Regions from separate parts of the Sphingomonas sp. GW821-FHT10F09 genome, predicted to be linked through region 1. Evidence: riboswitches for the same ligand, from Rfam matches in the RefSeq annotation. Region 1 holds a riboswitch; the other holds the start of a gene.
What was found. A riboswitch is a leader RNA that binds a small molecule or an ion and turns the genes downstream of it on or off. The one in region 1 is predicted to bind glycine.

Region 1 (3,404 bases):
TCGATCGCGAGTTCGACGATGCGGATCGCGCGGTCGACGCCGGCGCAAAAGCCGCGGGGGGCTGCGATCAGCAGCTCGAGGACCGGCTTCGCGCCGTCCACCTGGGAAAGAGAGGCCATGATGCAGCGCTCCTACGCGATTGGACGCGCGCGCGGAAGTCCGCGATTGGGCAAGCGCGCGGGAGCACGCGATTGCTTGCACCCGCGACAGCCGGTTCCTATGCTGCGTGCCGCACCGTCGGAGCCGTCCGGCGCCGCATCCCGTCCGTTCGACAAAGGTACGCGTCTCCGTGAAAACTCCGCTTCTCGGCCTCACCGCCCTCGGCCTGATCCTCTCCGGGTGCGCCGGCAAGGGCGAGATCGTGGAAGGCGGCATCACCGCCGTGCGCTCGGCCTGCCCGACGGTCGGCGTCGCCGCCGGCACCGGCGACATCACGCTGTTCGATCCCGTCACCAGCCGCGATGCGAGCGCGATCGACGTGGTGGCGAACATGACCAACGTGCGCGGCACCTGCAACGACGCGGGCGACCAGATCGCGACCGCGGTGACCTTCGACGTCGCGGCGCGGCGCGCCCGCACCGACGGTCCGCGCGATATCGTGCTGCCTTATTATATCGCGATCGTCCGCGGCGGGTCGGCGGTGACGGCGAAGCGCAAGGGCCAGATCGCGATCCACTTCGACGCCGGGCAGGCACGCGCGCAGGCGAGCGGCACCGCCTCGACGCAGATCGCGCGGTCGGCGGCGACGCTACCCGACGAGGTGCGCGAACAGCTGACCCGCAAGCGCAAGGCGGGCGACGAGGATGCCGCGACCGATCCGCTGTCGCGGCCCGAGGTGCGGTCCGCCGTCCTGCGGGCGAGCTTCGAGGCGCTGGTCGGGTTCCAGCTGACCGACGAGCAGCTGAAGTATAACGCGCAGCGGTAAGGTCGCGGCGTAAGCCTCCGCGTCGTTGGTCATCCCCGCCTGCGTGGGGATGACGACGGTTACGCGTGGGTGTCCGGCGGGCTGGTGACGCCCGGGCGTACCGCTCGCCTCGCGTTCGACGGCGTCCGTATCGCGCGCACGCGACCCACCCCCGGCCCCTCCCTGCGAGAGAGGGTAGGATGGGCGTCTTTCCCGATTGACTAAGCCATGCTGCGCCGCCACAGATCGCCGGGTCGATGCCGGGCAACCGGCATGGGCGCGCGCGGGAGAGAGCCTCTTCACAAGGAGGCCGCCGAAGGAGCAACCACCCCGGAATCTCTCAGGCACCACGGACCGCGCGCCGCCTCATCGACACTCTGGAAAGCGTTCCTTTGAGGAGCCACCGAAGGGGTAAGCCCGGCGTTTCGCGACATCGGGTCAAAGCTCTCAGGTCACCGTGACAGAGGGGGTATGACGGATCGGATGCGGCCCCCGGCCGCGCTTCGGTCGCGTGCCTTTTTTGGAGACGGTTGATGAGCGATACGCTGCCAGACATTCTCGCTGAGACGTTAGTCGGGGCCGACCCGCTCGACGACCTGAACGAAGGCGACGAGCCCGCGATCCTGCAACTCCCGCTCGACGCCTGGCACCGCGCCCGCGGCGGCCGGATGGTGCCGTTCGCCGGCTATGAGATGCCCGTCCAGTACGACGGCATCATGGCCGAGCATCTGTGGGTGCGCGAATCGGCGGGCCTGTTCGACGTCAGCCATATGGGCCAGGTCGGCTTCACCGGCGACGGCATCGATGCGGCGGGCGTCGCCAGGGCGCTCGAAGCGGTGCTGCCGGGCGATATCGGCGGCCTCGGCCCCACCAAAATCCGCTATTCGCTGCTGCTCAACGACGAGGGCGGCATCCTCGACGACCTGATGGCGACGCGGCTGCCCGAGGAGGGCGCGCATCCCTTCGGCGAGGCGAGCTATTACGTCGTCGTCAACGGCGCGACCAAATATGACGATCTGTCCTATCTGCTCGACGTGCTGCCCGACGCCATCACGATGAACCTGATGGAGGATCAGGCACTGCTCGCGGTGCAGGGGCCGAAGGCGGTCGCCGCGGTCGCGCGGCTGATCCCCGGCGTCGAAACCCTCGTGTTCATGACCGCGGGCGCGTTCGACTGGAACGGCCATGCGCTGTGGATCAGCCGCTCGGGCTATACCGGCGAGGATGGCGTCGAGATCTCGATCCCCGCCGAGGCCGCCGCCGACTTCGCCGACGCGATCTGTGCCGAGCCGGAAGTGAAGCCGATCGGCCTCGGCGCGCGCGACTCGCTGCGGCTCGAGGCGGGGTTGCCGCTGTATGGCCACGACCTCGATCCCGAGACGACGCCGGTGATGGCCGACCTTGGGTTCGCGCTGTCGAAGCGCCGCCGTGAGGCCGCCGACTTCGCCGGTGCGGCGCGCATCCTCGCCGAGCGTGCGGACGGCGCCGCGGTGAAGCGCGTCGGCCTGTCGGTCGCCGGGCGCCAGCCGGTGCGCGAGGGCGCGAGCGTCGTCGATGCGGATGGTGCGGTGATCGGCCGCGTCACCAGCGGCGGCTTCGCCCCCAGCGTCGGCGCGCCGATCGCGATGGCCTATATCCCGACCGCGCTCGCCGCCGCCGGCACGGCCGTGCAGCTGGTCCAGCGCGGCAAGATCCATGCGGCGACGGTCGTGCCGATGCCGTTCGTTCCCCACCGCTACGTCCGGCAGCTTTGAACATCCTGGGAGGCAAGTGAGATGAGCCGTTACTTTACCGAAGATCACGAATGGGTCGACGTGGATGGCGACATCGGCACCGTCGGCATCTCCGAATATGCGCAGGGCCAGCTCGGCGACATCGTGTTCGTCGACGTGCCGGAAGACGGCAAGCAGCTGGCCAAGGGCGACGAGGCCGCGGTGGTCGAATCGGTCAAGGCGGCGTCGGACGTCTATTCGCCGGTGTCGGGCAACGTGATCGAGGGCAATGCGGCGCTGGTCGACGACCCGTCGCTGGTCAATTCGGATGCCGAGGGCGAGGGCTGGTTCTTCAAGATCACGCTCAGCGACCCGTCGGAGCTCGAATCGCTGATGGACGAAACCGCCTACGCGGCGTTCGCCTCGAAGCTGTAAGTCTTTGCCCCTCTCCTTCGGGGGAGGGGTCGGGGTGGGGCCTGTCCGCAGGCGCTGGTCTCGATGAGACCTCCCCCACCCCTTGCTCCTCCCCCGAAGGGGAGGGGTTTAGGGAGTAATTGATGCGCTACCTGCCGCTTACCCAGCCCGACCGTGATGCGATGCTGTCGGTCATCGGTGCCGCCAGCATCGACGACCTGTTCGTCGACGTGCCCGAATCCGCCCGTCTCGACGGCCCCGTCCACGGACTGCCGAACCACGCGTCCGAGCTGGCGGTCGAGCGGCACATGACCGCGCTCGCGCGCCAGAATACGGTCGCCGGCGAGGTGCCGTTCTTCCTCGGTGCGGGGGCG
Region 2 (3,404 bases), on a different contig from region 1:
CATCTGACCGCCGCGGATGCGGCATATTCTCCGGACGCCGCGCACGCGCACGCGCGCCCTCGCTCGCCCGCGCCAGCACGCGTGCGCTCGCTTCCCCTAGGGTAAACGCCATCATCTTCCATCCCCTTGTGGGGCCGGGACCGGAGACGAAAAAATCCGTGGCGCGAAACGCGCATCCTTGAACCGGATTGGGTTCGGAGCTATTTGGAAAGCCGTGACCTGCTAAGTTTCACGTGTCGGGCATTTGGCGATGCCTGCTCTCTTGAACAGCTCTTTTGGGATGCCCGGCCTTCGTGCCGGGCTTTCCTTTATGTGGTCACGGCCGCATCCTGAACATCGCCGCGGCCGGCATGGCCACGTGTGCCATCTTTTTGCAGCAATGATCCAACAGCGGAAGCGGCTACGGTTCGTGCTTTCGAGTATTTAAACCGAAAAAGTTCGTGCTTTCGAGTAACAATTGCCCCGCGATTCGTGCTTTCGAGTAACAATGCACGCCATTTCATTCGTGCTTTCGAGTAACAATTGCCCCGCACCCCGCGAATCAGCCCGCGACGTCGGGTTCCGACTCGACTGGTGTCCCGGCGGGTGATTCGGCATCGCCCGCGCCGCGGCCGGCGGTCGCGTCGTTGAGCGTCTGCAGCGCCGGCACATGGGGCCTCGGCATGATCACCACGCGCGCCTGCGGTGCGCGCCGGCCGCGGCGCGGCGTGGCATCGCCCCCCTCCCCCGCCGTCTCCTCGACCAGCTCGAGGTGGTAGTCGGGGATGCTGTCGGTCGCGACGATCTGTTTCAGCGCCGCCTTGAAGTTCGACAGCGGGTTCTGATAGCCGATCTGCAGCCGGAAGGTCGCCAGATCGATGTCGAGCCCGTCGCCCTCGCAGGTCGAGCGTGCGACTTCGTAGATCCGCCGCTCGATCGGCCCCAGCTGGAAATAGGCGGCGGCATAATCGAGCACGTGGCGATCGAGCAGGATCGCGCGGAACAGCCAGTCGCATAGCCGCACCTTGACCGCCTTCAGCCGGCGTTCGCCGCTCTTGGTCTTGGTATAATGGAGTTTTGCTTCGGAGAGCCACGAGAAGAAGCCCTCCTCCCCCTCCCCGCCCGCTTCGATATTGGTCTTAATCTGCGTGCCCTGCAGCCGCTCGAGCGCCTCCGACAGCCGCCCGTAGGAGCGCGCCGAATGGTTGCTGCCGGTGACCGAGAACAGGTCGTGCGCGGTGAAGATGAAATCCTGCTCGACATTCTCCCCCGCTTCCAGCTTCGCCGCCATCAGGCTTGCGATGTAGAGCACGATCTCCTTGTCGTAGATCGTCGCGACGCCGCTCGCCGAGGGGCGCACCTCGATCGACACGGTCGCATGGTCGTAGGTCAGCGGCTTCATCCACGCGTTTTTGGAGAGCGCGAAGAAGGGAAACGCCATCAGCGACCGCTCGCCGCGGATCTCGCCGTGCAGCGGGCTGTCGAGCAGGAACAGATCGCCCTGCGGGATGCCGGCAGGCTTGCCGGATGGCGCGGGCGTGGAGCGGGAAGAGGTGGTCGAACGGGGCATGGTCATTTCCTACTCGAAAGCACGAACTTTTGGCACCCCAAGCTGGATTACCGAGGGAAAAGGGGTGCCGACATCCATCAGTTCGTGCTTTCGAGTAGGAAATGCCGCAGCCGGCGATAAGCAGGCGTTCCGCGTATCACCTGTCGATCTGTCGACATGTCGAGAGCAGATGTCACGAGATGGCGGTTACATGCCATCCCGGTTGACATGTCTACATGTCCATTGACCGACATGATGCTCGGGGTGGCCCGCGCGATGCCCCTTGACCCGCGGGCTCCCGCCGACGGATACATCCGACCATCGATGTGGGAGAGACCGGGCGAACCCGGCGCCGAAGGAGCAACCGCCCCGGAAACTCTCAGGCCAAAGGACCACAGCGGCGCCAGACCCCTGGCTGTACATCTGGAGAGTGGCGCCACCCGGCGTCCGCCGACGGGATAACGATCTCAGGCGCAAGGGACAGATGGGGCATGCAGGCCGGCGACGCCGGCGGAAGGACCGCATGCACACCGATCCCGTCACCGCACCGCTCGACCGCGACCTCGATCGCCCGATCAGCGTCGCCGAACTGTTCACGATCGGCATCGGCCCGTCGAGTTCGCATACCGTCGGCCCGATGCGCGCCGCGTTCGACTTTGCGCAGCGCGTGGTGGGGCAAGGGGCGCCGCCCCCGGTCCGCACCACCTGCGACCTCTACGGCAGCCTCGCGCTGACTGGACGCGGTCATGCGACCGACACCGCCGCGATCCTCGGCCTGGCCGGCTGGGAGCCCGAGCGGCTCGATCCCGATACTGCGCCCGCGATCCTCGCCGATATCGCCGCGCGCGGGCAGCTGCTGCTCGCCGGCCACCATGGCATCGCCTTCGCCGACGCCGACATCGTCTTCCACCCGCGGCAGTTCCTGCCCGAACATCCCAACGGCATGACCCTCACCGCGACCCGCGCCGATGGAAGCATTCAGGCCGAAACCTATTTCTCGATCGGAGGCGGCGCGATCCTGCGCAAGGGCGCGCCGGTCGCCGCGACCAATGTCGCGGTCCGCTATCCCTTTACCTCCGGCGCCGATCTGCTCGTCCTTGGCGATGCGAGCGGCCTGTCGATCGCCGACATGGTCCGCGCCAACGAGGAGGCGTGGCGCACGCCGGTGGAGACCGACGCCTTCCTCGATGCGGTACGCGCGGCGATGAGCGCCTGCATCGACCGCGGCATCGCGCAGGAGGGCGTGCTACCCGGCGGCCTCAGGGTCCGGCGCCGTGCGCATGCGATCGCGCAGGGGCTGACCGGCGACGTCCCCGGCAGCAACCCGGCCGAGGTGTTCGAATGGGTCAGCCTGTGGGCGCTCGCGGTCAACGAGGAGAATGCCGCAGGCGGCCGCGTCGTCACCGCACCGACCAACGGCGCGGCCGGCGTGCTGCCGGCGGTGCTGCGCTTCTACGAGACGCTGGTCGCGCGCGATGCGTCGGCCGAGGCGCGGGGGGAGGGGGCTCGCACCTTCCTGCTCACCGCCGCGGCGATCGGCATGCTCTACAAGAAGCGCGCGTCGATCTCGGCCGCCGAGATGGGCTGCCAGGGCGAGGTCGGCGTCGCCTGCTCGATGGCGGCGGGCGCGCTCGCCGCGGTGCTCGGCGGCAGCAACCGCCAGATCGAGAATGCCGCCGAGATCGGCATGGAGCACAACCTCGGCCTCACCTGCGATCCGATCGGCGGGCTGGTGCAGATTCCCTGCATCGAGCGCAACACGATGGGCGCGGTCAAGGCGATCAACGCCGCCTATCTCGCGCTGCGCGGCGACGGCAGCCACGTCGTAAGCCTCGATGCGGTGATCGAGACGATGCGCCAGACGGGGGAGGACATG

Region 2: it holds a riboswitch for glycine, as region 1 does, so the genes downstream of both, AC1RTO_RS18415 (L-serine ammonia-lyase) here and gcvT (glycine cleavage system aminomethyltransferase GcvT) in region 1, are expected to answer to the same signal.

Annotation. Positions count from the first base shown of each region.
Region 1 is NZ_JBXASI010000001.1:173,028-176,431, forward strand. It holds gene ispH (4-hydroxy-3-methylbut-2-enyl diphosphate reductase) at 1-119, opposite strand, end outside; gene AC1RTO_RS00750 (hypothetical protein) at 290-925, shown strand; glycine riboswitch at 1,179-1,271, shown strand; glycine riboswitch at 1,272-1,378, shown strand; gene gcvT (glycine cleavage system aminomethyltransferase GcvT) at 1,438-2,658, shown strand; gene gcvH (glycine cleavage system protein GcvH) at 2,680-3,051, shown strand; gene gcvPA (aminomethyl-transferring glycine dehydrogenase subunit GcvPA) at 3,174-3,404, shown strand, end outside.
Region 2 is NZ_JBXASI010000009.1:2,473-5,876, forward strand. It holds gene AC1RTO_RS18405 (helix-turn-helix domain-containing protein) at 1-115, opposite strand, end outside; gene AC1RTO_RS18410 (replication initiator protein A) at 542-1,549, opposite strand; glycine riboswitch at 1,846-1,933, shown strand; glycine riboswitch at 1,942-2,022, shown strand; gene AC1RTO_RS18415 (L-serine ammonia-lyase) at 2,052-3,404, shown strand, end outside.